3 regions of the Thioalkalivibrio sp. ALE12 genome follow, and region 2 is predicted to be linked to each of the others. Evidence: predicted binding sites of a transcription regulator. Region 2 holds the regulator's gene; each other region holds the start of a gene.
What was found. Region 2 encodes sigma-54, which starts transcription at its own class of promoters, with help from an activator protein. Its sites were predicted from a motif close to TGGCANGNTNCNTGCTT; they were not measured.

Region 1 (7,755 bases), on a different contig from region 2:
ACGCGCGGCGCGCGTGCAGTGCTCCGCTGCGCTTCGCCGAACCTTCCAGGTTCGAACCCTGGGCTCGCTCATATATCCATAGAAAAAGGCCCCACGAGGGGGCCCTTTTCTATGGATGGCTGGGGGACCAGGATTACTCGGCGCTACGCGCCTCGCCCTTCGGGCCAGCGCCGCAAGCGGCGCTGTTCGGCTCGGCTGCGCCTCGCCGTCGAACCTTGCAGGTTCTCATCCTGGAAACTTCCATCTATCCATGAAAAAAGGCCCCACAAGGGGGCCTTCTTCCATGGATGGCTGGGGGACCAGGATTCGAACCTGGGTTGACGGAGTCAGAGTCCGTAGTCCTACCGCTAGACGATCCCCCAGTAAACCGGATCGCGTGCGTCCCGCAGAAACTCGAGGCGAATTTTAACGCTTCGAGTACTGGGTTGCACGACGGGCCTTGCGCAGGCCGATCTTCTTCCGCTCCACCTCGCGGGCATCGCGGGTCAGGTGACCACCACGACGCAGCGGCGAGCGCAGCTCTTCGTTGTACTGCACCAGGGCGCGGGCAATGCCCAGGCGGATCGCACCGGCCTGGCCGTTACCACCACCGCCCTCGACGGTTGCGATCACGTCGAAGTTTTCGGTGGACTCGGTCGCCTCCAGCGGCTGGCGCACGACCATGCGCGAGGTCTGGCGGCCGAAGAACTCGTCCAGCGGCTTCTGGTTAACCGTGATGTTGCCCGTACCCGGGCGCAGGAAGACGCGCGCAGCGGCGGTCTTGCGGCGGCCGGTGCCGTAATACTGATTGGTAGCCATTCGGATCGATTCCCTTGCTGATTCTGGCGGCTCAGACTTCGAGCGGCTGCGGCTGCTGGGCCGTATGCCGGTGTTCGGTGCCGGCGTAGACCTTGAGCTTCTTGAACATGGCCCGGCCAAGCGGGTTGCGCGGCAGCATGCCCTTCACGGCAAGCTCCAGCACCTTCTCCGGATGACGCTCGATCATCTGGGTGAAGTTGGCTTCCTTGATGCCACCCGGATAACCGGTGTGGTGGAAGTACTTCTTGTCCATGGCCTTGTTGCCGGAGACGCGAATCTTCTCCGCGTTGATCACGACGATGTAGTCGCCGGTATCGACATGCGGCGTGTACACGGGCTTGTGCTTCCCGCGCAGACGGCGTGCGATCTCCGTGGCGAGTCGGCCGAGGGTCTTGCCGTCGGCGTCGACGAGAAACCAGTCGCGTTCGACTTCGGCCGGCTTGGCGCTGATGGTACTCATGATGTTCGATGCTCCGAGGTCGGGGCGATTCAGAAAGCGCGCAAGAATAACGCTTCCCTTCACCCGATTCAAGCAAAAGGGACAATTCGCGAGACGTGCCGTGCTCGACGTCCACCGGAGGCGACGTGGCGGGCCGGGGCCTGCGCGAACGCCCTCCGCACATAATAAAGGGGCCGCCCCGAAGGCCGGCCCCCCTTGCAGGCCCCGGGCGCAAGGCCCGGGGCGGCACACAACCCGTTTACAGCTGGGCTTCGGCGCGCTCCTGCACTTCCTGCATCAGCTCGGGGTCGTTCTGCAGGGCCATGGCGACTTCGTTGTATTCCTCGACGCTCATGCCCGTGTCTTCCACAGCGCTGACCATTTCGTCCTGCGCTTCCTGCTGCATGGACTGCGCCTCGGTCTCGTCCTCGGCGTTCTGCAGGCGGTCAGCGAAGTCCTCGCGCACTTCCTGCACCGCGACGAAGGCGGTCACGAAGGTGTCGATGTCCTCTTCGCTCAGGTCCACCTCGGGGGCTTCCTGCATCGGGGCTCCGCCCTGGGCCGCGCCACCCTGGGCGCCACCCTGCGGCGGCTGGCCGCCCTGGGCACCGCCGCCGGCGCCGGCACCGCCTTCCTGGGCCGGGGGCTGGCCACCCTGGGCGCCGCCCATGTCGCCACCGCCGGCGCCGCCTTCGGCACCACCATACTGCGCGGAGGCCGCGCCACCGACGGCAAACAGGGAAGTCAGGGCCATCGCGAGGATCGTCTTGCGCATATTCATCATGTTGCTCCTTTTCCTTTGGTTCGATCGGATCTCGCGGCCGACCGGGACCCGCTCGAGGCGCCCCCGGTCCAGCCGCGCCGCAACCGTGTGAGGAGGAATGAGCCCGTGCGGGCTGCGCTTCTCCGATTGCTGACTGAGGAGGAGCAGGCATCGTGCCAACAATGGCAACCGGGGAGACATTCTATAGGAATCAGATGGTTAGGACTGAATCAGCTGACAGGGCGTCCGCCGACGGCGGGATTGTGAATGGGTCATAATGACACATGGGTCAGCTCGACCCGGGTCAGGATGTCACGACGGGTCGGATTCACCGAGCTTGCGGTAGAGCGTCTTGCGTCCGATGCCGAGGATACGCGCGGCCCGCTGCTTGTTGCCGTCCACGTGCTCCAGGACCCGCTGAATGTAGTCGCGCTCGCGCTCTTCCAGCGTCGGCCATTGGGTGTCGTCGCCGACTCCCGCTACGGGTAACACCTCTGCGCCGGCACCACCGGCGGCCACACCCGCATCTTCGCCGCCGATCGCGAACACGCGTTCCGGCAGGTCCCGGGTCTCGATCACCTCGCCCGTGGCCAGGGTGGCGGCGCGCTCGATGAGGCTGGCCAGTTCGCGTACGTTCCCGGGGAAGGGGTAGCGCACCAGCGCGCGCAGGGCCTCCGGGCTCAGACGCCGCTCGGGCAGGCCTCGGGCCAGGGCTTGCTGGCGCAGGAACTGCAGGGCCAGGTACTCGACATCGTCACCGCGTTCTCGCAGCGGCGGGATCTCGATGCGGAAGGTCTCCAGGCGATAGTAGAGATCCTCGCGGAAACGGCCGTCGGCCATGTGCGCCTGCAGGTCCTGGTGGGTGGCCGCGACGATACGCACATCCGTCTCGATCTCCTCGTTGGCGCCCACCGGGCGCACCCGTCCGTCCTGCAGCAGGCGCAGCAGCTTGCTTTGCATCGCCACCGGCATCTCGGCGATCTCGTCCAGGAACAGGGTTCCCCCATGTGCCTCGGTGAACAGTCCTCGACGGGCACCCTTCGCCCCACTGAAGGCACCCGCTACATGCCCCAGCAGCTCCGACTCCAGCAGGGCCTCGGGGATGCCGGCGCAGTTGAGCGCGACGAACGGCCCGTGCGCCCGGTCACTTTCCGCGTGCAGCGCCCGCGCCACGAGTTCCTTGCCGGTCCCGGACTCGCCGGTAATCAGGACGCTGCCGTCGGCGGCCGCGATCCGCCGGATCAGGTCGAACATCTGCAGCATGGCCGGACTGTGTCCCTGCATGCCATGAAACCCGTCGGCCCGGGCGAGCACCTCGCGATAGCGCCGCACCTCGTCCTTCAGGCGACGCGCCTCGGTTACCCGGTCCGCAGCCAGGCGCAGATGATCGAGGTCCACCGGCTTGGTCAGAAAGTCGTCCGCCCCCGCCTTCAGTGCGGCCACGGCCTGGTCGATGGTCCCGAAGCCCGTCAGCATGATGAACCCCGGCGCCGGCACCCGGGCGCGCGCGTCCTCGAGCACCTGAAACCCGTCGGCGCCCGGCAGACGCAGGTCACTGACCACCAGACTGAAGGCCTGCTGTGCCAGTGCCCGCGCGGCGTCCTCGGCGCTGCCTACCGCGGTGACCGCGTAGCCGGCCTCGGCCAGCTCCTCGTGCAGCAATTCGCGATGTCCGCGGTCGTCTTCGACGACAAGGACCGATTCCGGGGGCGCGGCGGGTGTTTGTGGCGCGGCGCTCATAGGCGCGTCTCCTGCGGTTCGTCAGTGGCCAGCGGCAGATGCACGACAAAGCGGGTCTCCCCGGGCACGCTGCGATCCAGCGCGACCGTGCCGCGATGATCTTCCAGTGCCACCTGGACAACAGCCAGCCCCAGTCCGGTTCCCTCGCCCGTGGGTTTGGTGGTGAAGAAGGGCTCGAACAGGCGCGCCGCCTGTTCGTCGTCGATCCCGCGCCCGGCGGTCGGACCGTCATCGGCCACCACCAAGGTTACCCGGTCGGCCTCCGCCCGCCAGTGGACCCGCACCTCACCGGCGGCCGCCTGGGCCGCGTTCTCCAGCAGGTTCTCCAGCGCCTGTCCGAGGCGCAGACGATCGGCCGCGACGACCAGCGCCTCCCCGTCCACCTGGAACCGGATCGCGTCGGGCGCGTGCCGCGCGCGCACCCGCTCGACCAGGTCGCCGACCAGTTGCGCGAGGTCCAGGGGGCGTTCCTGCAGGGGATTGCGACGGGCAAAGTCCAGCAACTGCCGCACGATGGTCTCCACCCGCTCGAGTTCGGCCTGCAACGCCTCCATCTCCTTGCGCGCAGGATCCGCCTCCGGCAGGCGGCGAATGGCCCGCTGCACCCGCCCGGCGATAATCCCGAGCGGTGTCCCCAGCTCATGCGCCACACCGGCCGCGAGCTGGCCGATCGCCGCCAGCTTCTCCGAGTGCCGCAGCTTTTCCTCGAGCCGCACCTGCTCGTGGCGCTGCGCCTCCAGTTCCGCCTCCGAGGCCTCGCGGCGCTCCATCATGCGGTTCATCGAGACCGCCAGCCCGCGCAGTTCGGCCGGCCCGTCCTCCGGCGCCCGCAGGCCGCGCTGGCCATCGCCGATCGCGCGCATCGCGGCCATCAGGCGCGACACATGCCGGCCGACGGCCCGGTGGTAGCCGAACAGTACGACCAGCAGGAACAGCGCACTGACCGCCAGCATCAGCAACCCGCCCTGCCACTGCAGCTGCGTGACGAAGGCCCGGAACGGGGTCACATCGCGGGTCACCTGCAGCAGGCCCACGATCCGCCCGGCCGGATCCGACAACGGCAGGAAGAAGGAGAAGGTCTCGCGCCCCTGGTGCTCGCCGAAGGCCCCGAGACTGCCGGTCTCGCTGATGACCCGGGCCTCACCGCGGCGTTGCAGGGTCGGGCTGGGCGGCCCACTGGCCGCGACCATGCGGCCCTCGGCGTCGTAGACGTAGACCCCGAACACCTCCTCGATCTGGAACAGCGAATCCAGCGACTGCTGCACCCCGGGCACGTCGTCCTGCAGCATAGCGCTCGACACCGGGAGCCGGATCGAACGCGCTACCAGTTCGATATCCTCCTGCATGCGGTTTTCCATCTGGACCTGGAATTCGCGCAGGCCGAGCGCCACCACCGCGGCCATCAGCAGCAGCAGCGGCAGCAGCACGAAGGACAACACCGCGGTGCGCAGGCTGTTCAGGCTTCGGATCATGGGCGTTGGGTCATCATCGACGGGCCATCCGCGGCACGGGCCGGACTCAATGGTAGACACGCCCGGCAACAGGAGGCGAATAACAGGCAAAAAAAAGCGCGGGTCAAAGCCCGCGCCAAGAAAACCACCAAAGGAGGATGGAGGAGTCCACTAACCACTGACAGGGGGGACAGCGATTAGCGTATGCAAATCTTCTAATATGGCGATGTTCTTGTCAACCGGTGAAATACGCAGGGGGTCGTCCTTCACCGTTTCGTCATATCACGTACCCTTGAAGACCTGCATACCCCGTAAGACGCACGTCCGCCCGATCTATTCCCGGGCATGAAAACCACCCGCCGGGGATGCACCAAAAATCGACTTCGTTCACGGATCCCGCATCATGCTTCGTCACCTGAGCCACCCCGTCACCTCGCTTGCCCAGAACGCCACGCTGATCTGGTGCGATGCCACCGGGGCCGCGGCCTGGGTCGACCCCGGCGCGGATGCCGCGACCCTCGAACAGATCGCCCGCGAGCACGGCGTGCACCTGGAGAAGATCCTCCTGACCCACGGCCACCTGGACCATGTCGGGGCCACCGCCGAACTGGCCGCCCGTGCCAATGTGCCGGTGATCGGGCCGCATCGCGACGACGCCTTCTGGCTGGACCAGCTCCCGGCGCAGGCGCAGATCTTCGGCTTCCCCGAGACCGCGCCACTGGTGCCCGACCAGTGGCTGGAGGATGGCGACACCATCGCGCTGGGCCAGACCACACTCCGGGTGCTCCACTGCCCCGGCCATACCCCGGGGCACGTGGTCTTCCACGACTCCGAGAGCGGCCTGGCCCTGGTCGGCGACGTGCTGTTCCACGGGGCAATCGGCCGCAGCGACTTCCCGCGCGGCAACGGGCGCGAGCTGATCGCCTCGATCACCGACAAGCTCTGGCCGCTGGGCGACGAGACCCGGTTCGTGCCCGGCCACGGCCCCGAGTCCACCTTTGGCGAGGAACGCCGCAGCAACCCCTTCGTCGGCGACGCGGCCCTTGCCGCCGGCGGACAGCCCGGCCGCGGCCGCTACTACTGAGCCCCGCGAAGCAGCATCTCTCAAATGAAACGGGCCGCCCCTAGGGGCGGCCCGTGTACGCACGGCGCCAGGCGTCTTCTCAGCCGTTGGCGCGCAGCGCGGCGATGCGCTGTTCGATCGGCGGGTGGCTCATGAACAGCTTCTTCAGGCCCTGGGCCATGCCGCCACGGATCCCGAAGGCCGCCATCTGGTCCGGCATGTCCACCGGCCGGCCGGAGGCCCGGGCCAGCGACTCCAGCGCGCCGATCATCTTCTCGCGCCCGGCAAAGCGGGCCCCCGCCTCGTCGGCGCGGAACTCGCGCTGACGCGAGAACCAGAACACGATGATGGAGGCCAGGATCGCGAGGATGATCTCGGTCACGATGGCGGTAATCCAGAAGGCCGGTCCGTGACCCGACTCGTTCTTGAAGATCACCCGATCGACGAAGTGGCCGATCACGCGCGACAGGAAGATCACAAAGGTGTTCACCACGCCCTGGATCAGTGCCAGGGTCACCATGTCGCCGTTCGCCACGTGGCCGACCTCGTGCCCCAGCACGGCCTCGACCTCACCCTGCCCCATGTTCTGCATCAGTCCGGTGCTTACGGCCACCAGGGCGTTGTTCTTGCTCATCCCGGTGGCAAAGGCGTTCGGGTCGGGCGAGTCGTAGATGCCCACCTCGGGCATGCCGATACCGGCCTGTTTGGCCTGGCGCTGCACCGTCTCCAGCAACCACTGCTCGGTGGCGTTGCGCGGCTTGTCGATCACGTGGACCTTCATCGTCTTCTTCGCCATCCACTTGGAGATGGCCAGCGAGATGAAGGACCCGCCGAATCCGAACACGGCGGCGAAGATCAGCAAAGCGGTCAGGTCGAGATCGACCCCCTGTTCATCGAGGATGCTCTCCACACCCAGGATACGCAGGGTGATGCTGAGCACGATCAGGATGGCGAAGTTGGTCGCCAGAAACAGCAGAACACGTTTCATGAAGTTTTCCTGTACTCCATCAATCCATTTACGGGGATGTCGCAATCATCGGGGCGCGCCGCGCGAATTCAAGCGCCACCCCGATCAGTGACCACCGGAGCGCGCCGGGGTTCAGGCCGGGCGCACTTCCAGGCGGTCCGCGTTCTGGTAGCCACGCGGCAGCTGGCGACCGCGCCGGGCGCGCTCGCCCACGTACTCCGCCCACTCGCCCGGGGCCAGTGCCTTGAAGCGCTTGCCGGCGTGCACGACCAGGGTGTCCTGCGGCCCCAGTACGGCCACGTCAAGTACCCGTTCGGAACCGTCCTTGAGGGCCGCGGCGGGGATGCCGATCAGCTTGTTGCCCTTGCCGCGCGCCAGCTCCGGCAGCTCGGTGGCCGGGAACAGCAGCAGATAGCCGCGGGTGGTGACCACCGCGATGTGATCCTCGTGCGGGTTGCGTACCGAGGCCGGCTGCAGCACGGTAGCCCCGTCGGGCACCGTGAGCACGTTCTTGCCGGCCTTCTGCCGGCCCAG
Region 2 (7,755 bases):
GTTGATCCCGGCGATCACGCGCGCGTTGGCCCCGCGAGCCACTCGGCTGGCGACGTTGGAGGGGGTGGAACCGAACATGTCGGTCAGGATCAGTACCCCGGCGCCGCTGTCCAGAGTGGTCAGGCGCTCGCGGGCGCGGGCCAGGACCTCGTCGGGGTCGTCGTTCTGGGACATCGCCATGGACTCGCAGTCATCGGGCAGGCCGCCAAGCATGCTTTGTGCGGTCTGCAAGAGGGTGTCGCCCAGGTTTTGATGCGTGATCAGAATGAGACCAACGCCCATGGATCTGCTCCAATTGCGGGTTCCGTAGGGGCCTGCCCCCGCGCTTCGTGGTTACTGCTTGCCCAGCTCGCGGTGACGGGTGCTAACAGTAACATGTTCCCGGTCCCGCCACGCCCCCGCAAGGCGTTCGACCAGGTATACCGAGCGGTGTCGGCCGCCGGTGCAGCCGATCGAGACCGTCACGTAACTGCGGTGGTCCTCCAGCAGCCGCGGGAGCCACTGTGAGAGAAAGCCCTGGATGCTGTCGAACATGGCCGCGACCTCCCCGTGCCCCTCGAGGAACTCGCATACGGCCGGGTCGCGGCCGGTCAGGCCGGCCAGCTCGCGTTCGTAGTAGGGGTTGGGCAGACAGCGCACGTCGAATACGAAGTCCGAGTCCATCGGCGCGCCGTGCTTGAAGCCGAAGGACTGGAACAGCAGGGACAGCTCGTGCTCTCCGCGCTCGCCCATGCGGTCGCGCAGGGTACGGGCCAGGTCGTGCATCGACAGCCGCGAGGTGTCCACCGTCAGGTCGGCCTCCGCCGCGACGTGGCCCAGCCACTCGCGTTCGCGGTCGATGGCCTCCACCAGGGGCACGCCATCGCGCGCCAGCGGGTGACGCCGCCGGGTCAGGTGGTAGCGCCGCAGCAGTACGTCGCTTGAGGCCTGCAGGAACAGGACCTCCACCTGCAGGCCCTCCGCCCGTAGCCCGGCCAGCAGGCTGGCAAACCCCTTCAGGGCCTCCAGCCCGCTGCGCACGTCGACGCCCACCGCCAGATGGCGATCGCCCTCGGTGTCGTAGTGGCCCTGGCGCACCTGGCGAATCAGGTCCGGCAGCAGCGGCAGCGGGAGGTTGTCCACACAGAAATAGCCCGCGTCCTCCAGGGTGTGCAGGGCGACGGTCTTGCCGGATCCGGACAGACCGCTGACGATCAGCAGGCGCATGGCGGACTCAGCCCTCCGGGTCCGGGTTAGGGACGGTCGTGGCGGGCACGGCCCGGTGGTAGGGCGGCTCCTCGGCCTCGCCGCTCATCTGCCGGCGCTGGCGGGCGCGCAGGTCATCCCCGGCGATGTAGCCCTGCATGTGCAGCATGTGGTTGCGCACGGCGGCCTCGATCATCACCGCGATGTTGCGACCCGGCGCCACCGGGAGGCTGATCAGCGGAATCCGCAGGCCGAGGATGTCGATCTCGCCGCGGCGCCCGTTCAGCCGGTCGTCGGGGACCGGAGAGGGCTCGCCGTGATCGCGCAGGTCGATAATCAGCCGCAGGTACTTGCCGCCCTTGATTGCGGAGTCGCCGTACATCGCGCGGATGTTCAGCACCCCCAGGCCGCGTACCTCGAGCAGGTCCTGGAGCAGGGCCGGGCAGTGACCGCGCACGATGTCGGGGGCGATGCGCGCGAACTCGGGGGCATCGTCGGCGATCAGGCGGTGCCCGCGCGAGATCAGCTCCAGCGCCACCTCGCTCTTGCCGACGCTGGAGGCCCCGCTGATCAGGACGCCGATGCCGAGGATCTCCATGAACACGCCATGGCGCACCTCGAAGTGCGCCAGACGCTGCTGCAGGAAGTAGCGCAGCAGCGCGATGATCTCGTGGCTGCTGGTGCTGGAGCACAGGATCAGCGGCAGCGCCTCCTGCGGGGCATGGGGCATCTCCGAGAACGGGCAGGTGTCCTCGGCGAAGATCACCGCGGTGGTGCCGGTGCGGGCCATCTCCAGGATCAGGTCGTTGCGCTGGTCGTCGCTGAGGCCGGCGATGTAGCGGGCCTCGAAGTCCCCGATGACCTGGATGCGGTTGGGTCGGATCAGGTTGAGGTGGCCGGCCAGAGGCAGGTCATCCCCGTCCTCGCCGACCAGCTTGCGGTCGGGGGCGGCGTGCTCGCCATGCACGAAGCGCAGATCCAGGCGGTTGCCCATAGCCTGGATCAGGCTCTCCACGTTGATGTCGCGGGCAATCCCGCCTTCGCCCAGTGCCTCGTTCATGAGCAGGGCCGGCGGGGATCGGTGGCGTGGCAGGGTGCGGGGCGCACGGGATCAGCCCTCGCGGAAGCGGCGGACGAGTTCCTGTTCCAGGCTGGCGGCATCGCCGGCCCGGCGCAGGGCGGCAATGGTGTCCGGTTGCGAAAGCCCGCGCGCCAGCTGGGCCAGCAGGTCGAGGTGATCGCTGGTGGCGGCCTCCGGGACCAGCAGGGCGATCAGGATATCGACCGGCTCGTGGTCCATGGCGTCGAAGTCGACGCCGCTCTCCAGGCGCAGGACGGCCACGCGCGGAGCCTCGAGATCGGCCAGGCGGCCATGGGGGATCGCAACCCCATGGCCCAGGCCGGTGGAGCCCAGCTTTTCGCGCGCGGACAGGGCCTCGAAGATCGCGGTGCTGCCCGGTCCGCCGGCATCACCGCCGCCGGCGAGGAGTTCCGACAGGGCCTCCAGGGCCCGCTTCTGACTGGAGCATTCCGGCTCCAGGCGGATGCGCTCGGCGGTGATCAACTCGGCAATGGACATGGGTCAGGAGGCCTGCTCGCGATTGCGCTGGGCGCCCTCGGCCCGGTGATGATCCTTGACCTTTTCCTTGTGCTTGATCAGCTGGCGGTCGACCTTGTCGATCAGCGCGTCGATGGCGGCGTACATGTCCTCGTGGGAGGCCTCGGCGTGGATGTGATTGCCGCTGACCTGGAGATTCGCCTCGGCCTTGTTGAACTGGTTCTGGGTCTTCTCATGGGTCAGCACGACGTGCACGTCGATGACCTTGTCGAAGTGGCGTTCCAGCTTCGCGAACTTCTCGTTGACGTAGTCGCGCAGGGCGTCGGTGAGGTCCACATGGTGGCCGGTCAGGTTGATCTGCATGGTCGGGACTCCTTGGTTACTTGTGGCCGGTGGGCATGGAGGCCATCTGCCGGCGTTCGCTGGATGAAGGGATGTGCATCGCCTCGCGGTACTTGGCCACGGTGCGACGCGCCACATTGATGCCCCGGTCCGCCAGGATCTGGGCGAGCCGGGCATCGCTGAGCGGCTTGTTCGCGGGTTCGTCGTCGATCAATTCGCGAATCATGGCACGGATGGCGGTGGCGGAACACTCGCCACCGTCGTTGGTGCCGACGTGGCTGGAGAAGAAATACTTGAACTCGAAGACTCCGCGCGGGGTGTGCATGTATTTCTGGGTGGTCACCCGGGAGATGGTCGATTCGTGCATCTCCAGGATCTCGGCGATATCGCGCAGGATCAATGGCTGCATCGCGACCTCGCCATGTTCCAGGAAGCCTTGCTGGCGATGGACAATCGCCTCGGCAACGCGGAGCAGGGTGTCGTTGCGGCTGTGCAGGCTCTTCAGGAACCAGCGCGCCTCCTGCAGCTGGTCGCGCATGAAGGCACTGTCGCGGGCATCCGATACCTGGCGCACCATGCCGGCGTAGAGGTCGTTGATACGGATGCGTGGCGCGATCTCCGGGTTCAGCTCCACGCGCCAGCCCTCCGGGGTGTGGCGCACGTAGACATCGGGCACCACGTATTCGGAGGTGGCGGCACTGATCTGCGCGCCCGGTCGCGGGTTCAGGGTGCGGATCAGGTCCAGGGCGCGCGCCAGTTCGTCCGGGTCGCGCACACCCGACTGGCGTTGCAGGGCTTTATAATCGCGCTTGCCCAGGCTGTCCATGCCGTGTTCCAGGATCGCCCGGGCGGCCTCGCGGGCGGGGGCGTCCGGGGCCAGTTCGCGCAGCTGAATCTCCAGGCATTCGCGCAGATCGCGCGCGCCCACGCCCAGGGGGTCGCACTGCTGGATCCAGTGCAGGACTGCCTCGACCTCATCCACGCCGACGGGCTCTTCCTCGCCGCGGCTGATGGTCTCGGCCAGCGTCTCGAGGTCGCCTTCGAGATAGCCGTCGGGGCTGATCGCGTCGATCAGGGCCGCGCCGATGCGCTGGTCGCGCGGAGTCAGGTGGCTCAGGTGCAGCTGCCACAGCAGGTGGTCCTGCAGGCCCTCGCCGTCGTCGTCGCTGGTGTTTTCCAGCGGGTCGCGGTCATCCACGCCCTTGGGGGCGGGCGGCGGTTCGTAGATGTCGTCCCAGCGGCTGTCGGTGGTGAGCTCCTCGGGAATCACGTCATCGCTAGTGGTAGTGGCCTCCATGCGGTCGCCTTCCACCACCTCGCCCTCCGCGTCCAGGCGCTCGGCCCCGCCCATGTCGTCCTCGTCCTCCACCTGTTCCAGCATGGGGTTGCTCTCCAGCGCCTGCTGGATCTCCACCTGTAGTTCGAGCGTGGACAGCTGCAACAGGCGAATGGCCTGCTGCAGTTGCGGGGTCATGGTGAGCGTTTGACCCAGCTGAAGATTCAGGCCGGGTTTCAGCATTGGCTGTGCGGGTCGCGGGTGACCATAAGAGCGATCTTAAATGCTGCCTCGTGGTTTGTGCACCGGCGCGGGTTGTGCGCGTGCCGGAATCACAGGCGGAAATTCTCGCCGAGATAGACCCGGCGCACCTGGGGATCGGCCAGTAGCTCGTCGGGTGTCCCGGCGGCCAGCAGGCGCCCCTCGCTCAGAATATAGGCCCTGTGGCAGATCCCGAGGGTTTCGCGCACGTTGTGATCGGAGATCAGAACCCCGATGCCGCGCGCTGCAAGGTGGCGAATTACATCCTGGATATCGCCCACCGAGATCGGGTCCACCCCGGCAAAGGGCTCGTCCAGGCAGATGAATTGCGGGTCACCGGCCAGGGCCCGCGCAATCTCGGCGCGCCGACGTTCGCCGCCGGACAGCGCGATCCCGGGGCTGTGGCGCACGGTCTCGAGCTGAAACTCCTCGATCAGCGCGTCGCCGATACGCCGGCGTTCGTGGCGGTCCAGGCCGGGGCGCAGTTCCAGCACGGCCTGCAGGTTGTCCCACACGCTCAGGCGGCGAAAGATCGAGGCCTCCTGGGGCAGGTAGCCGAGACCGGCGCGGGCGCGCACGTGGATGGGCGCGCGGGTGATGTCGTGCCCGCCCAGGGTGATGCGCCCGGCGTTGGGACGGATCAGCCCGACCAGGCTGTAGAAGCAGGTGGTCTTGCCGGCGCCGTTGGGACCCAGCAGGCCGACCACTTCACCGGGTGCGAGGTCGACATCCACCTGGTCGAGCACGGTGCGCTGGCCGTAGCGCTTGGTCAGTTCGCGCCCGATCAGGCGATCACGGGCCTCGGCGGGTGCCGGCGCCGGGCTGGTGGCGGGTGCGTTCATTCGTCGTCGCGTGGCTGGATGGTGATGCGTACGCGTTCGCTGTCGCCCTCGCCGCGTTCGGCCTCGATCACGTCGGTGGTCAGGTCGTAGGTGATGCGCTTGCCGCGCGCCTCTTCGCGGGTGGTGATCACATGGGCCTGGTCGGTGAGGATCATGCGGTCCTCGTTCAGCAGGTAGTCGATGCGCAGCGCGGTGGCGATGCGCATCTCGCCGGTCTCGGGGTCGGGGGATTCCAGGCGGGCCGGCTCGCCGTGGGCCTCCATCTCGTAGGGGCGACGATCCCGGGTGCGCACGTAGACCGTGTCGGCCTCCAGCGTCATGTCGCCGCGGATCACGATCACGTCCCCGGTGTAGGTGCCCAGGCCCTGGCGTTCGTCCATCTCCGCGCGGTCGGCGGTGATCTCCACCGGCAGCGAGGGTCCCGATCCCTGCTGGCCCAGGGCCGGCGTCGCCAGCAGGGCGGAGAGGAGGCCGGCCGCCGCAAGCAGGCCCGGCAGGCGGCGGCTATTCGGGATCGGGGTCATGCGCGGGGTCCTCCTCGCTCGCCTCGCTGTAGAGCGAGTACACGTCATGGAACAGCTCTATGGTATCCGCTCGCGAGTCCACGCGCAGGCCGGTGCCGCGCTGGAACAGCCCGGGCTGGTTCAGGGTGGAGAGGGCGTCCGAGGTGGCGACCATGGTGTCTGTGGCGATACGTACATCCCGCGAGTCGATGACCGTCTGCACGCGTTCGCCGCGGGCTGGTTGTACGCCGTGGGTGGGGCCGACCAGGTCCAGGGTTTCGTCAGCCGGGCGGTGCAGGGCCGCCGGGGCGGTCCAGCGCCATTCGATACCGCCATCGGCGAACAGGTCGAGTTCCGGGTCATCCACCCACTGCGGCCCGTCGCGGCCGAATTCGCGCAGTCGGGTGCCCTGCAGCCGGTGGGTCCGCTCACCGTCGTCGCCGGTGGCGTGCAGCGTGAATCCGTCGATCTGCAGGGTCACCTCGCCCTCGGGCGGGGTGACCTCGGCGGTTGCGGGGCTTGCGCACGCCAGCGTGAACAGGACCAACGGCGGCGCCAGACCGTACCGGTTGCGTCTCCGCCGGCTCATCCGTTCAGGTAGGTCTCGAGCAGGGCGTCCAGCCGGTCCTGCGCGGCCAGCAGCCCCTCGCAGGCCTCGCGCACGGCGCCGCGCCCGCCGTGGGCCTCGGTGACCCACTGGGCGTGGCGGCATACCAGCGGGTGGGCGTCCCCGACCGCGATCCCGAGCCCGACCCGCTGCATGGCCGGCAGATCGACGATGTCGTCGCCCATGAAGGCGGCTTCCGCCGGGTCATGGCCGGTGCGCTGCAGCAACTCGTGCAGGGCCTCGCCCTTGTCGCGGCGGCCCTGGATCAGGTGCTCCACGCCCAGGTCCCGCATGCGGTGTTCGACCACCCCGGAGGTGCGCCCGGTCAGGATGGCGATGTCGAGGCCGCCGTCCAGCGCCAGGCGGATCCCGTGGCCGTCGCGGCTGTTGAAGGCCTTGTACTGCTCGCCGCCATCGCCCAGGAACAGGCTGCCGTCGGTCAGCACGCCGTCCACGTCCAGGATAAGCAGGCGTACGGCCTGCTGGCGGGTGCGCAGGGTCGCGGCATCCAGGTTCATCAGGCCACCCCGGCGCGCAGCAGGTCGTGCATGTTGATCACGCCGACCAGGCGCTGGTCGGCGTCGGTGACCGGCAGGGCGTTGATGCGCCGGCTCTCCATGGTCTCGAGTGCCGTGACCGCCAGCCAGTCGGGCTGCGCGGTGTGGCCGCCGGTGGTCATCGCCTCGCCGATGGTCAGGCCGTCCAGGCTGTGCCCGGCATCCAGGGTGCGGCGCAGGTCGCCATCGGTGAACACGCCCTGGATGCGGTCGTCGGCGCCGGCCACGATCACCAGCCCGAGGCCCTTGCGGGTGATCTCGAACAGGGCGTCCTTCAGCGGGGCCTCCGGCGTGATGCGCGGGATCGCGTCGCCGGTGTGCATGATGTCGGCGACATGCACCAGCAGCCGCCGGCCCAGCCGGCCGCCAGGGTGCGAGCGGGCGAAGTCGTTGGCGGTGAAGCCGCGTGCATCCAGTACCGCGACCGCCAGGGCGTCGCCCATCGCCAGCGCCGCGGTGGTGCTGGAGGTGGGGGCCAGGCCCAGCGGGCAGGCCTCGCGCTCGACACTGACGTCGAGGTGCACGGTGGCGTCGGCGCCCAGACGCGAGCCGGGGTTGCCGGTCATCGCGATCAGCGGCACGCCCAGGCGCCGGATCAGCGGCAGGATGGTGAGGATTTCGTCG
Region 3 (7,755 bases), on a different contig from region 2:
CACCACGGTGACCTCCATACCCTGGCGCATCAGGCCGTTGGCGGCCTCCAGGCCGAGCAGGCCGCCGCCGATCACCACCGCATGCTTGTGTGCGCGGCTGGCCGCGAGCATCGCGTCCACGTCGTGGATGTCGCGGAAGGCGACCACGCCCTCCAGCTCGTGCCCCGGCACCGGGATCATCACCGGATCGGATCCGGTCGCCAGCAGCAGGCGGTCATAGGGCGCCTCGGTGCCGTCCTCGGTGATCACCCGCCGGTTCACGCGGTCGATCCGCTCGATGCGCCTCCCCTTGTGCAGGGTGATGCCGTGCTCGGCATACCAGGCATCGTCGTTCAACATGATCTCGTCGACGGTCTTCTCCGACGCCAGCACCGGCGAGAGCATGATGCGGTTGTAGTTGCCCCAGGGCTCGGCACCGAACACGGTGATGTCGTACATGTCCGGCTTGAGCTTCAAAAGCTCCTCGACCGTGCGCATTCCGGCCATGCCGTTGCCGATCAGGACCAGCCGCGGCTTGTCGTTCGCGGTATCCATCACGCGGCCTCCGACTCGGGGTTCTTGTGGCGCTCGTGGAGAAAGCGCAGCACCTCGGCCCGGTAGTGGTTGTAATCGGCGTTGTCGGCCATCGCCAGGCGCTCGCGCGGCTTCGGCAGGTCGATCTCCAGAATCTCGCCGATGGTCGCCGCCGGGCCGTTGGTCATCATCACGATGCGGTTGGACAGCAACACCGCCTCGTCCACGTCGTGAGTGACCATCAGCACGGTATTGCCCAGCTCCGACTGGATGCGCATCACCTCGTCCTGCAGGTGCGCCCGGGTCAGCGCGTCAAGCGCGCCGAAGGGTTCGTCCATCAGCAGGACCTTCGGCTCCATCGCCAGCGCCCGGGCGATGCCCACGCGCTGCTTCATGCCGCCGGAGATCTCGTCCGGGCGCTTGTCCAGCGCGTGGCTCATGCCGACCATATCCAGCGTCTGCAGGATCCACTCGCGGCGTTCGGCGGCGGACTTGGTGCCCTTGAAGGTCTTGTCCACCGCCAGCGCCACGTTGTCGCGCACGGTCAGCCAGGGCAGCAGGGAGTGGTTCTGGAACACGACACTGCGATCCGGACCCGGCTTGCTGACCTCCTTGCCATCCAGGATCACCGCGCCGGTGCTGGTCTCCAGCAGCCCGGCGACGATGTTGAGCACCGTCGACTTGCCGCAGCCGGAGTGGCCGATGATGGAGATGAACTCGCCGCGGTCCACGTGCAGGTCGACGTCGCGCAGCACCTCGCTGGCCGTCGGGCCTTCGCCAAAGGTCTTGTGGACGTGTTCGATGGAGAGATAGCTGGTCATGATGATTCTCCTTTGAGGGGGCCGGCTCAGCCGGCCTGCGTGCCGCGGGTGACCCAGTTGCCGACGATCGCGACCAGACGGTCGAGGAAGAACCCGACCAGGCCGACGTAGACCAGGGCCAGCACGATGTCGCTGAGCATGGAGGCGTTCCAGGCATCCCAGATGAAGAAGCCGATGCCGACCCCGCCGATCAACATCTCGGCGGCAACGATCGCCAGCCAGGCGAGGCCGATGCCGATGCGCAGACCGGAGAAGACATACGGCGCGGCGGCCGGGAGCATGATCTTGGTGAAGTACTCGAAGCCGTTCAGACGCAGCACGCGGGCCACGTTCACGTAGTCCTGCGAGATGTTCCGGATGCCGACCGAGGTGTTGATGATGATCGGCCAGATCGCGGTGATGAAGATCACGAAGATGGCCGACGGGTTGCTGGCCTGGAAGGCAGCCAGGGAGATCGGCAGCCAGGCCAACGGCGGTACAGTGCGCAGCACCTGGAACAGCGGGTCCAGCCCGCGCATCGCCCAGGTGGACTGGCCGACCAGCACGCCGAGACCGATCCCGGCGACCACCGCCAGGGCGTAGCCGTAGGCCACACGTTCCAGGCTGGCGAGCAGCTGCCAGGCCATACCCACGTCGTTGCCGCCGTAGTCATAGAACGGATTGACGATCAGTTCCCAGGTGTCGGAGATCACCTGACTCGGGCCGGGCAGTACGGCTCCCTGGGAGGACGTCATCATTTCCCACAGAAACAAAAAAATCGCGGTCACGATCACCGGGGGCAGCACCACGGTGGCCGCGTGGCGCATACGCCGGCCCCAGAGCCCGGGGTCGGGCGGCGGGGCACCGCCGGAACGGGCCGACGGCGGGGCCGAGCGGGCCACCGGGGCCGTGGAGGTCTCCGCGGCCGCCGGACGTTCGCGCCCGGCGCCGAAGGTCATGTTGCGATCGAGAATGGCACTCATCATCGAATCCTCTTGAATCGTCTGTGCAGGTGTCGGCGGGCCGCCGCGTCAGGACGCGATCGCCTTGATCTCCAGGCTGTCGAGGTAGGCCTGCGGGTCTTCCGGGTCGAAGACCTTGCCGTCGAAGAACGTTTCCTGGCCGCGCGAGGTGGATTCGGGGATGTCGGCCGAATCGATGCCAAGCGTGTCGGCCGCCTCGCGCCAGATATCCTCGCGGTTGACCTCGTCTACCAGGGCCTGCATGTCGAGATCCGGCGGCAGGTAACCCCAGCGGATGTCCTCGGTAAGGAACCACAGGTCGTGGCTCTTGAAGGGATAGGAGGCCTGGTCCTTCCAGTAGCGCATCTGGTCGGGGTGGTCCTCGACCACGCGGCCGGTGCCGTAGTCGAAGTTCCCCTGCATGCGATCGATGATGTCGGCGTACGGGGCGTGGATGTAGCGCCGGCGCGAACAGATCTCGGCGACCTCTTCCTTGTTCGCCGGATCCTCGCAGTACATCTGCGCCTCCATTACCGCCATTGTCAGGGCGCGGGCCGCATTCGGATTGGCTTCCACCCAGTCCGCGCGCATCCCCAGCGCCTTTTCCGGGTGGTTGTGCCAGAGCTCGCCGGTGGTGTTCGCGGTGTAGCCGATGCCCTGGTTGATCAGCTGCATGTTCCAGGGCTCGCAGACACAGAAGGTGTCCATGGAACCGACGCGCATGTTGGCGACCATCTGCGCCGGCGGGACGACGATGGTGGCGATGTCGCGATCCGGGTCGATCCCACCGGCGGCCATCCAGTAGCGGATCCACAGGTCATGGGTCCCGCCGGGAAAGGTCATCGCCGCGCGGATGTCGTCACCGCCGGCGGCCTTCTCGGCCAGCGCGCCCTTGAACTCGGTAGTGTCGGTCCCGACCTTCAGGTCCGCGTATTCGTCGCCCACCGAGATGCACTGCCCGGCCAGGTTCAGCCGCGCGAGGATCGTCATCGGCGTGCCACGGCGGTGGATCAGGTAGGGCATCGGCGTCAGGATGTGCGAGCCATCGATACCGCCGCGGCGCGAGCCCAGTTCCAGGTTGTCGCGCACCGTGCCCCAGGAGGACTGCTTCAGCACCTGCACGTCGGGCATGCCATGGGCGGCGAAGAATCCCTTCTCCAGCGCGACGAACAGCGGCGCGGCGTCGGTCAGGGCGATAAAGCCCAGCTTCGCCTCGGTCGTCTCCGGCTTGCCGTTGCCGGCCTTCGCATAGCCCCACGGCGCGGCCCCGGAAACACCCAGCGCGGTCGCGCCGATCCCGGCGGCCATGCCGCCCAGGAAACGCCGGCGCGACAGGCCGGAGGTCTTTTTCGTGTCATTCGTGTGATCGGTCATTGCGGGTTCACTCCCCTTGTCAGCAAACACATCCCAAAAACGAAAAAAGGCGTCGCATCAGCCCGGCCGCGTTTGCAGCCGGGTGATGGACGCCTTTGTCCAGTCCCGTGGGAGGCCCGGTCGTCGGGTCTCCCTGTTGTCAGGCGACGAACCGCCGTTGGCTCGTCTTGCCGGTATTCCTGCAGGAGGTGTGCCAATTAGCCGTTGCTAATCGACCCCGCCAGAAACAATCGCGCCATGGCGCGGGAAAATCGGATGGTTCGCCGTATGGAGTCGAACGCTTTCGGAAAACCCGGCGCCCGGGAGACGATCCGCAAGGCACCAGACTGGGGCGCGCTTGCGGTGCAGATGAACCGCGCTGGTGCACTACCTGTAGGAGCCGCCCTGGCGGCGAAGCCCCTGCCAGTCGCGGACACTGGCAGGGGCTTCGCGGGCAAGCCCGCTCCCACAGGGCCGGCATCCATTTCCCGGGGAGTTAGCTACAGGCCGCCCTTTCCCAGCAGATCGGACATCGCGACGGTCGCCTCGGCGACCTCGGCCAGGCGCCGGTTCTGGTTCATCGCCGTCTGGCGCAGGAGCTTGTAGGCCTGATCCTCGCTGAGGCCGCGGTGCTGGATCAGCAGCGCCTTGGCACGCTCGATGGTCTTGCGCTCGGCCAGGGCCTGGCGTGCCGCATGCAGCTCGTCCTCCACCGACTGCAGCCGGGCCGCCTGGCGCTGCACCAGGTCCATCACCGAGTGCCCGACAATGGGTACGTTGAGTGCGGCATCGCCCTCCTCCTGCGCGGGCTCCAGGCCCTCCGGCGCCCCAAAGAACACCGCATACGGCACGCTGTCGCGCAGCTCCGACTCGGCGAGCTGCGCGACCCGGTCACGCACCGCGCCGAGGTCCGCGCGATCCGCCGTGATACGCGCCGAGCAGCACTCGTTCAGGTGCATCTCCAGCAGGTCCTCGACCTCCTTCATCGCGTCGATACGCGCGGTGGTACAGGCAAACCATTCCTCGGCCCGGGCGGGGTCGTGGTGCCCGGAGGCCTCGGTACAGGCCCGGCGGCGCAGACGCTCGATGTCCGCCGCGAAGGCCGCCGTCTGCAGCTCGCGCCAGGCAGCACAGGCGGCCGGCCCAGCGAACTCGGAGAAGATGCGGAACGCCCGTTCCTGGGCATCGATCCGATGGACCAGCGCCTGGCGCAGTTCGGGCTCGAAGCTCGCTGTCCCGAACCCGGCAGCCCCGATCGCGCGTTCCTGTCCCGCCAGTTCCTTGCCCTGCATGAAGTTCAGCAGGGCCACCAGGGCCCGCGAGACCTCGGGATCGGTCGCCGAATCCGCAGCCTCGAACACCAGGGCCATCAGGGCGCGAATCAGCTCGCTGAAGCCGCGGGTCGAGTCCATCGGGCTCAGGGTCAGCTCCAGGACCTCCTCGCGCAGGCTGCCCAGGCCGGACAGGCCATGCAGCGCCAGCGCCATGCGCCCCAGCAGCCGGCTACGGCCATGGGCGCAGGCGTCCGGGGCCAGCCAGCCATCCAGGTGCTCGCGGAACGCGGCCGCGGCGGCGTCCGACTCGGCCCGGTACTGCTCCAGTTCGCGGGTATAGCGCTGGCCGCCGGACCCGATCCAGAGGCTGGAGGCCCCGCGCTCGCGCTGCAGGGCATGCACCAGCGCGCGGATGCGCCCGACCAGCTGCACCGCCTCCAGCAGGCGCTCCAGGCTCACCACCTCGCACTTGCGCGAGGCGACCAGGAAGTCGCCAATGGACTCTTCGAGGGAAAAATTCGGGGATGTGTTCTGGGTCATGCTCGTCGTCCGTGAATCACTCCCGGAACAAACAAGCATGCGATGTGCCAGTTCGACCGACTGACAGCGGGGGGTACAAGCAAAAACGGGCGGGGCATCACGCCCCGCCCGCGGAACGGCCCGGCCGATCAGAAACTCATGGAGCGGTCGAACTCGGCGACGGCCTGGACGTAGTGGCCCATGCCGGCCATCTCGGCGTTCGGGAGGAAGTTGTGCTCGCCGACGTCGCGACCCTTGGCGCAGGCCTCGCAGGCCCAGAACGGGACGCCTTCACTCACCAGCGAATCCACGATGTCCTTCATTGCCGGCATGTTGTGGCCAACGATCTTGTCGTACACGTTGCGGTTGGCGATGTTCACGGCCTCGCCTTGCAGCCAGACGGTCACATCGTGGCCCTGCTGCTTGGCCACATTGGCGGCAATCATGCCAAGCGTGGCGCGGGTCGGGTCGTCGGTACCGGCGGTGACGGCAACAATAAAGCGCATGGGAGTCTCCCGGGGTTGAAAAGGTGCGAAAACGGTAGCGGCCGGTGATCGCGGCGTCGATTTCCCACAAGCGGCGGGGAAACACTCGGGTCAGGGGGTGCCGCGGGCCGTGACGCTGTTGCGGTAGAGCTTGAAGGCCATCAACAGCCACGGTGTGGCGTGGAGGACCAGGTCAAGAATGTCCGGTAGCCGCGTCAGCTCACCGGCGAACAGCCAGCGCAGTTTCTCCGCAACATGCGGCTCGGGGGTCCAGGGGGCCAGGCCGACGGTCGCAACCAGCAGGGCAAACAGCCACAGGGGTGCGCGATCGACCCAGTGAACGAAGGTTTTCATCGCGCGCATGCTACCCAAGCCTCGTCAGCGCCGCAGCCCGGAGCCGCGATCGTCCTTGCCCGCGCGGACCGGGATGACTAGAATCCGGCCAGCTTCAGGGGAGTAGCGACCCGGGTGGCCTGGCCTCACCGGGGTCTGCATCAACAGATTCGATCCTCCGCCCGGAGGACCGTGGTGCAGACAGCCCCGCCGCCGATGCGGCACCGGGCCCCGCGAGACCTGTGGCATGGCGCCCCGATCCGTGGCCGGGTGGGTGGTGCGATGTCACGTGTCTTGCCCACCCACCCGGCCCGGAAGACCGTCATGGAAGCCCTGCTCGTCTCTACCGTCATCGTCGCCATCGCCGAGATGGGCGACAAGACCCAGCTCCTCGCCCTGCTCCTGATCTGCCGCTACCAGCAGACCTGGCCCATCATCTGGGGCATCGTGGTGGCCACGCTGGCCAATCACTTCCTGGCCGCGCTGGTGGGCGTGTGGATCGGCGCCAGCATCCCGGAGGACTGGCTGCGCTGGGGTCTGGGGATCGGGTTCATCGTGATGGCCGCCTGGGTACTGGTCCCGGATGGCGAGGACGAGCTGCCGGCCGCGTCGAAACACGGCGTGTTCTGGACCACCACGGTGCTGTTCTTCCTGGTCGAGATGGGCGACAAGACCCAGGTCGCCACCGGCGCGCTGGCCGCGACCTTCGACAGCCTGATCCTGGTCGTGATCGGCTCGACCATCGGCATGGTGCTCGCGAATGCCCCGGTGGTGTGGCTGGGCCAGCGCTTCGCCTGCCACCTGCCCCTGCGGCTGTTACGCGCGCTCGCCGCCCTGCTGTTCCTCGCCCTGGGCATCGGGGTCCTGCTCGCCTGGGTCTGAGGGAGACACTGAAGTCATTGGCGCCTCGGTGTGCAGTGTCTTCTGGCCCAGCCAGATGCGGCGCACCAGGCGCGGCAGCAGCAACAGCAGCGCCAGCACCGCGAGCAGGGCCAGCCCCAGCTGGACCCCGCTGTCGGCGCCACTGGCCATCTCCCGGGTGGCGTGCCCCAGCCAGGCATAGGCGAACAGGCTGGGGATCAGGGCCAGCATGGTGGTCAGCGCGAAGACCGGCAACGGCAGACGCACCAGTCCCAGGGCGTAGTTCGTCGGCGCGAACGGAAACACTGGCACCAGACGGGTCAGGGCCACAACCCGCCAGCCCTCGGCCTCCACGTCCGCCCGCAGCCGCGTGCTGCGCGGCCCCATGCGCGGGGCCAGCCAGGGCTGCAGCCAGGTACGCGCCAGCAGGAAGGCAATGACCGCCGCCAGGGTCGCTGCCAGCAGGCTGAGGGCGGCGCCGGTGAAGGGGCCGAACAACGCCCCGCCCAGCAGAATCCAGAAGGTACTGGGCAGCGGGAACAGGGCCAGCAGCATGAAGGCCAGCACGAATACCAGATAGGCACCCGCACCCCAGCCCCGCAGCCAGGCCTCCACCTCGCCCAGCGGGAAGCCAAGGCTCGGCCACTCGGTGGTC

Region 1: the regulator sigma-54 is predicted to act here: its motif matches at 2,163-2,179, upstream of F614_RS0112435 (DUF4168 domain-containing protein).
Region 3: the regulator sigma-54 is predicted to act here: its motif matches at 3,829-3,845, upstream of F614_RS0103350 (CmpA/NrtA family ABC transporter substrate-binding protein).

The regions. Positions count from the first base shown of each region.
Region 1 covers NZ_KB905915.1:42,097-49,851, reverse strand. Annotated here, with positions in the region: RNA gene F614_RS14640 (RtT sRNA) at 117-250, opposite strand; tRNA gene F614_RS0112450 (tRNA-Gln) at 289-362, opposite strand; gene rpsI (30S ribosomal protein S9) at 406-798, opposite strand; gene rplM (50S ribosomal protein L13) at 830-1,258, opposite strand; gene F614_RS0112435 (DUF4168 domain-containing protein) at 1,497-2,018, opposite strand; gene F614_RS0112430 (sigma-54 dependent transcriptional regulator) at 2,313-3,740, opposite strand; gene F614_RS0112425 (ATP-binding protein) at 3,737-5,212, opposite strand; gene F614_RS0112420 (MBL fold metallo-hydrolase) at 5,595-6,275, shown strand; gene htpX (protease HtpX) at 6,355-7,242, opposite strand; gene parC (DNA topoisomerase IV subunit A) at 7,354-7,755, opposite strand, start outside.
Region 2 covers NZ_KB905909.1:31,528-39,282, forward strand. Annotated here, with positions in the region: gene F614_RS0108895 (PTS sugar transporter subunit IIA) at 1-282, opposite strand, end outside; gene rapZ (RNase adapter RapZ) at 334-1,206, opposite strand; gene hprK (HPr(Ser) kinase/phosphatase) at 1,214-2,245, opposite strand; gene F614_RS0108910 (PTS sugar transporter subunit IIA) at 2,297-2,764, opposite strand; gene hpf (ribosome hibernation-promoting factor, HPF/YfiA family) at 2,768-3,106, opposite strand; gene F614_RS0108920 (RNA polymerase factor sigma-54) at 3,123-4,604, opposite strand; gene lptB (LPS export ABC transporter ATP-binding protein) at 4,694-5,464, opposite strand; gene lptA (lipopolysaccharide transport periplasmic protein LptA) at 5,461-5,988, opposite strand; gene lptC (LPS export ABC transporter periplasmic protein LptC) at 5,969-6,514, opposite strand; gene F614_RS0108940 (HAD family hydrolase) at 6,553-7,092, opposite strand; gene F614_RS0108945 (KpsF/GutQ family sugar-phosphate isomerase) at 7,092-7,755, opposite strand, start outside.
Region 3 covers NZ_KB905906.1:7,665-15,419, reverse strand. Annotated here, with positions in the region: gene nirB (nitrite reductase large subunit NirB) at 1-534, opposite strand, end outside; gene F614_RS0103360 (ABC transporter ATP-binding protein) at 534-1,334, opposite strand; gene ntrB (nitrate ABC transporter permease) at 1,361-2,296, opposite strand; gene F614_RS0103350 (CmpA/NrtA family ABC transporter substrate-binding protein) at 2,345-3,649, opposite strand; gene F614_RS0103345 (nitrate regulatory protein) at 4,129-5,442, opposite strand; gene F614_RS0103340 (DsrE family protein) at 5,571-5,927, opposite strand; gene F614_RS0103335 (hypothetical protein) at 6,018-6,260, opposite strand; gene F614_RS0103330 (TMEM165/GDT1 family protein) at 6,564-7,121, shown strand; gene F614_RS0103325 (TVP38/TMEM64 family protein) at 7,056-7,755, opposite strand, start outside.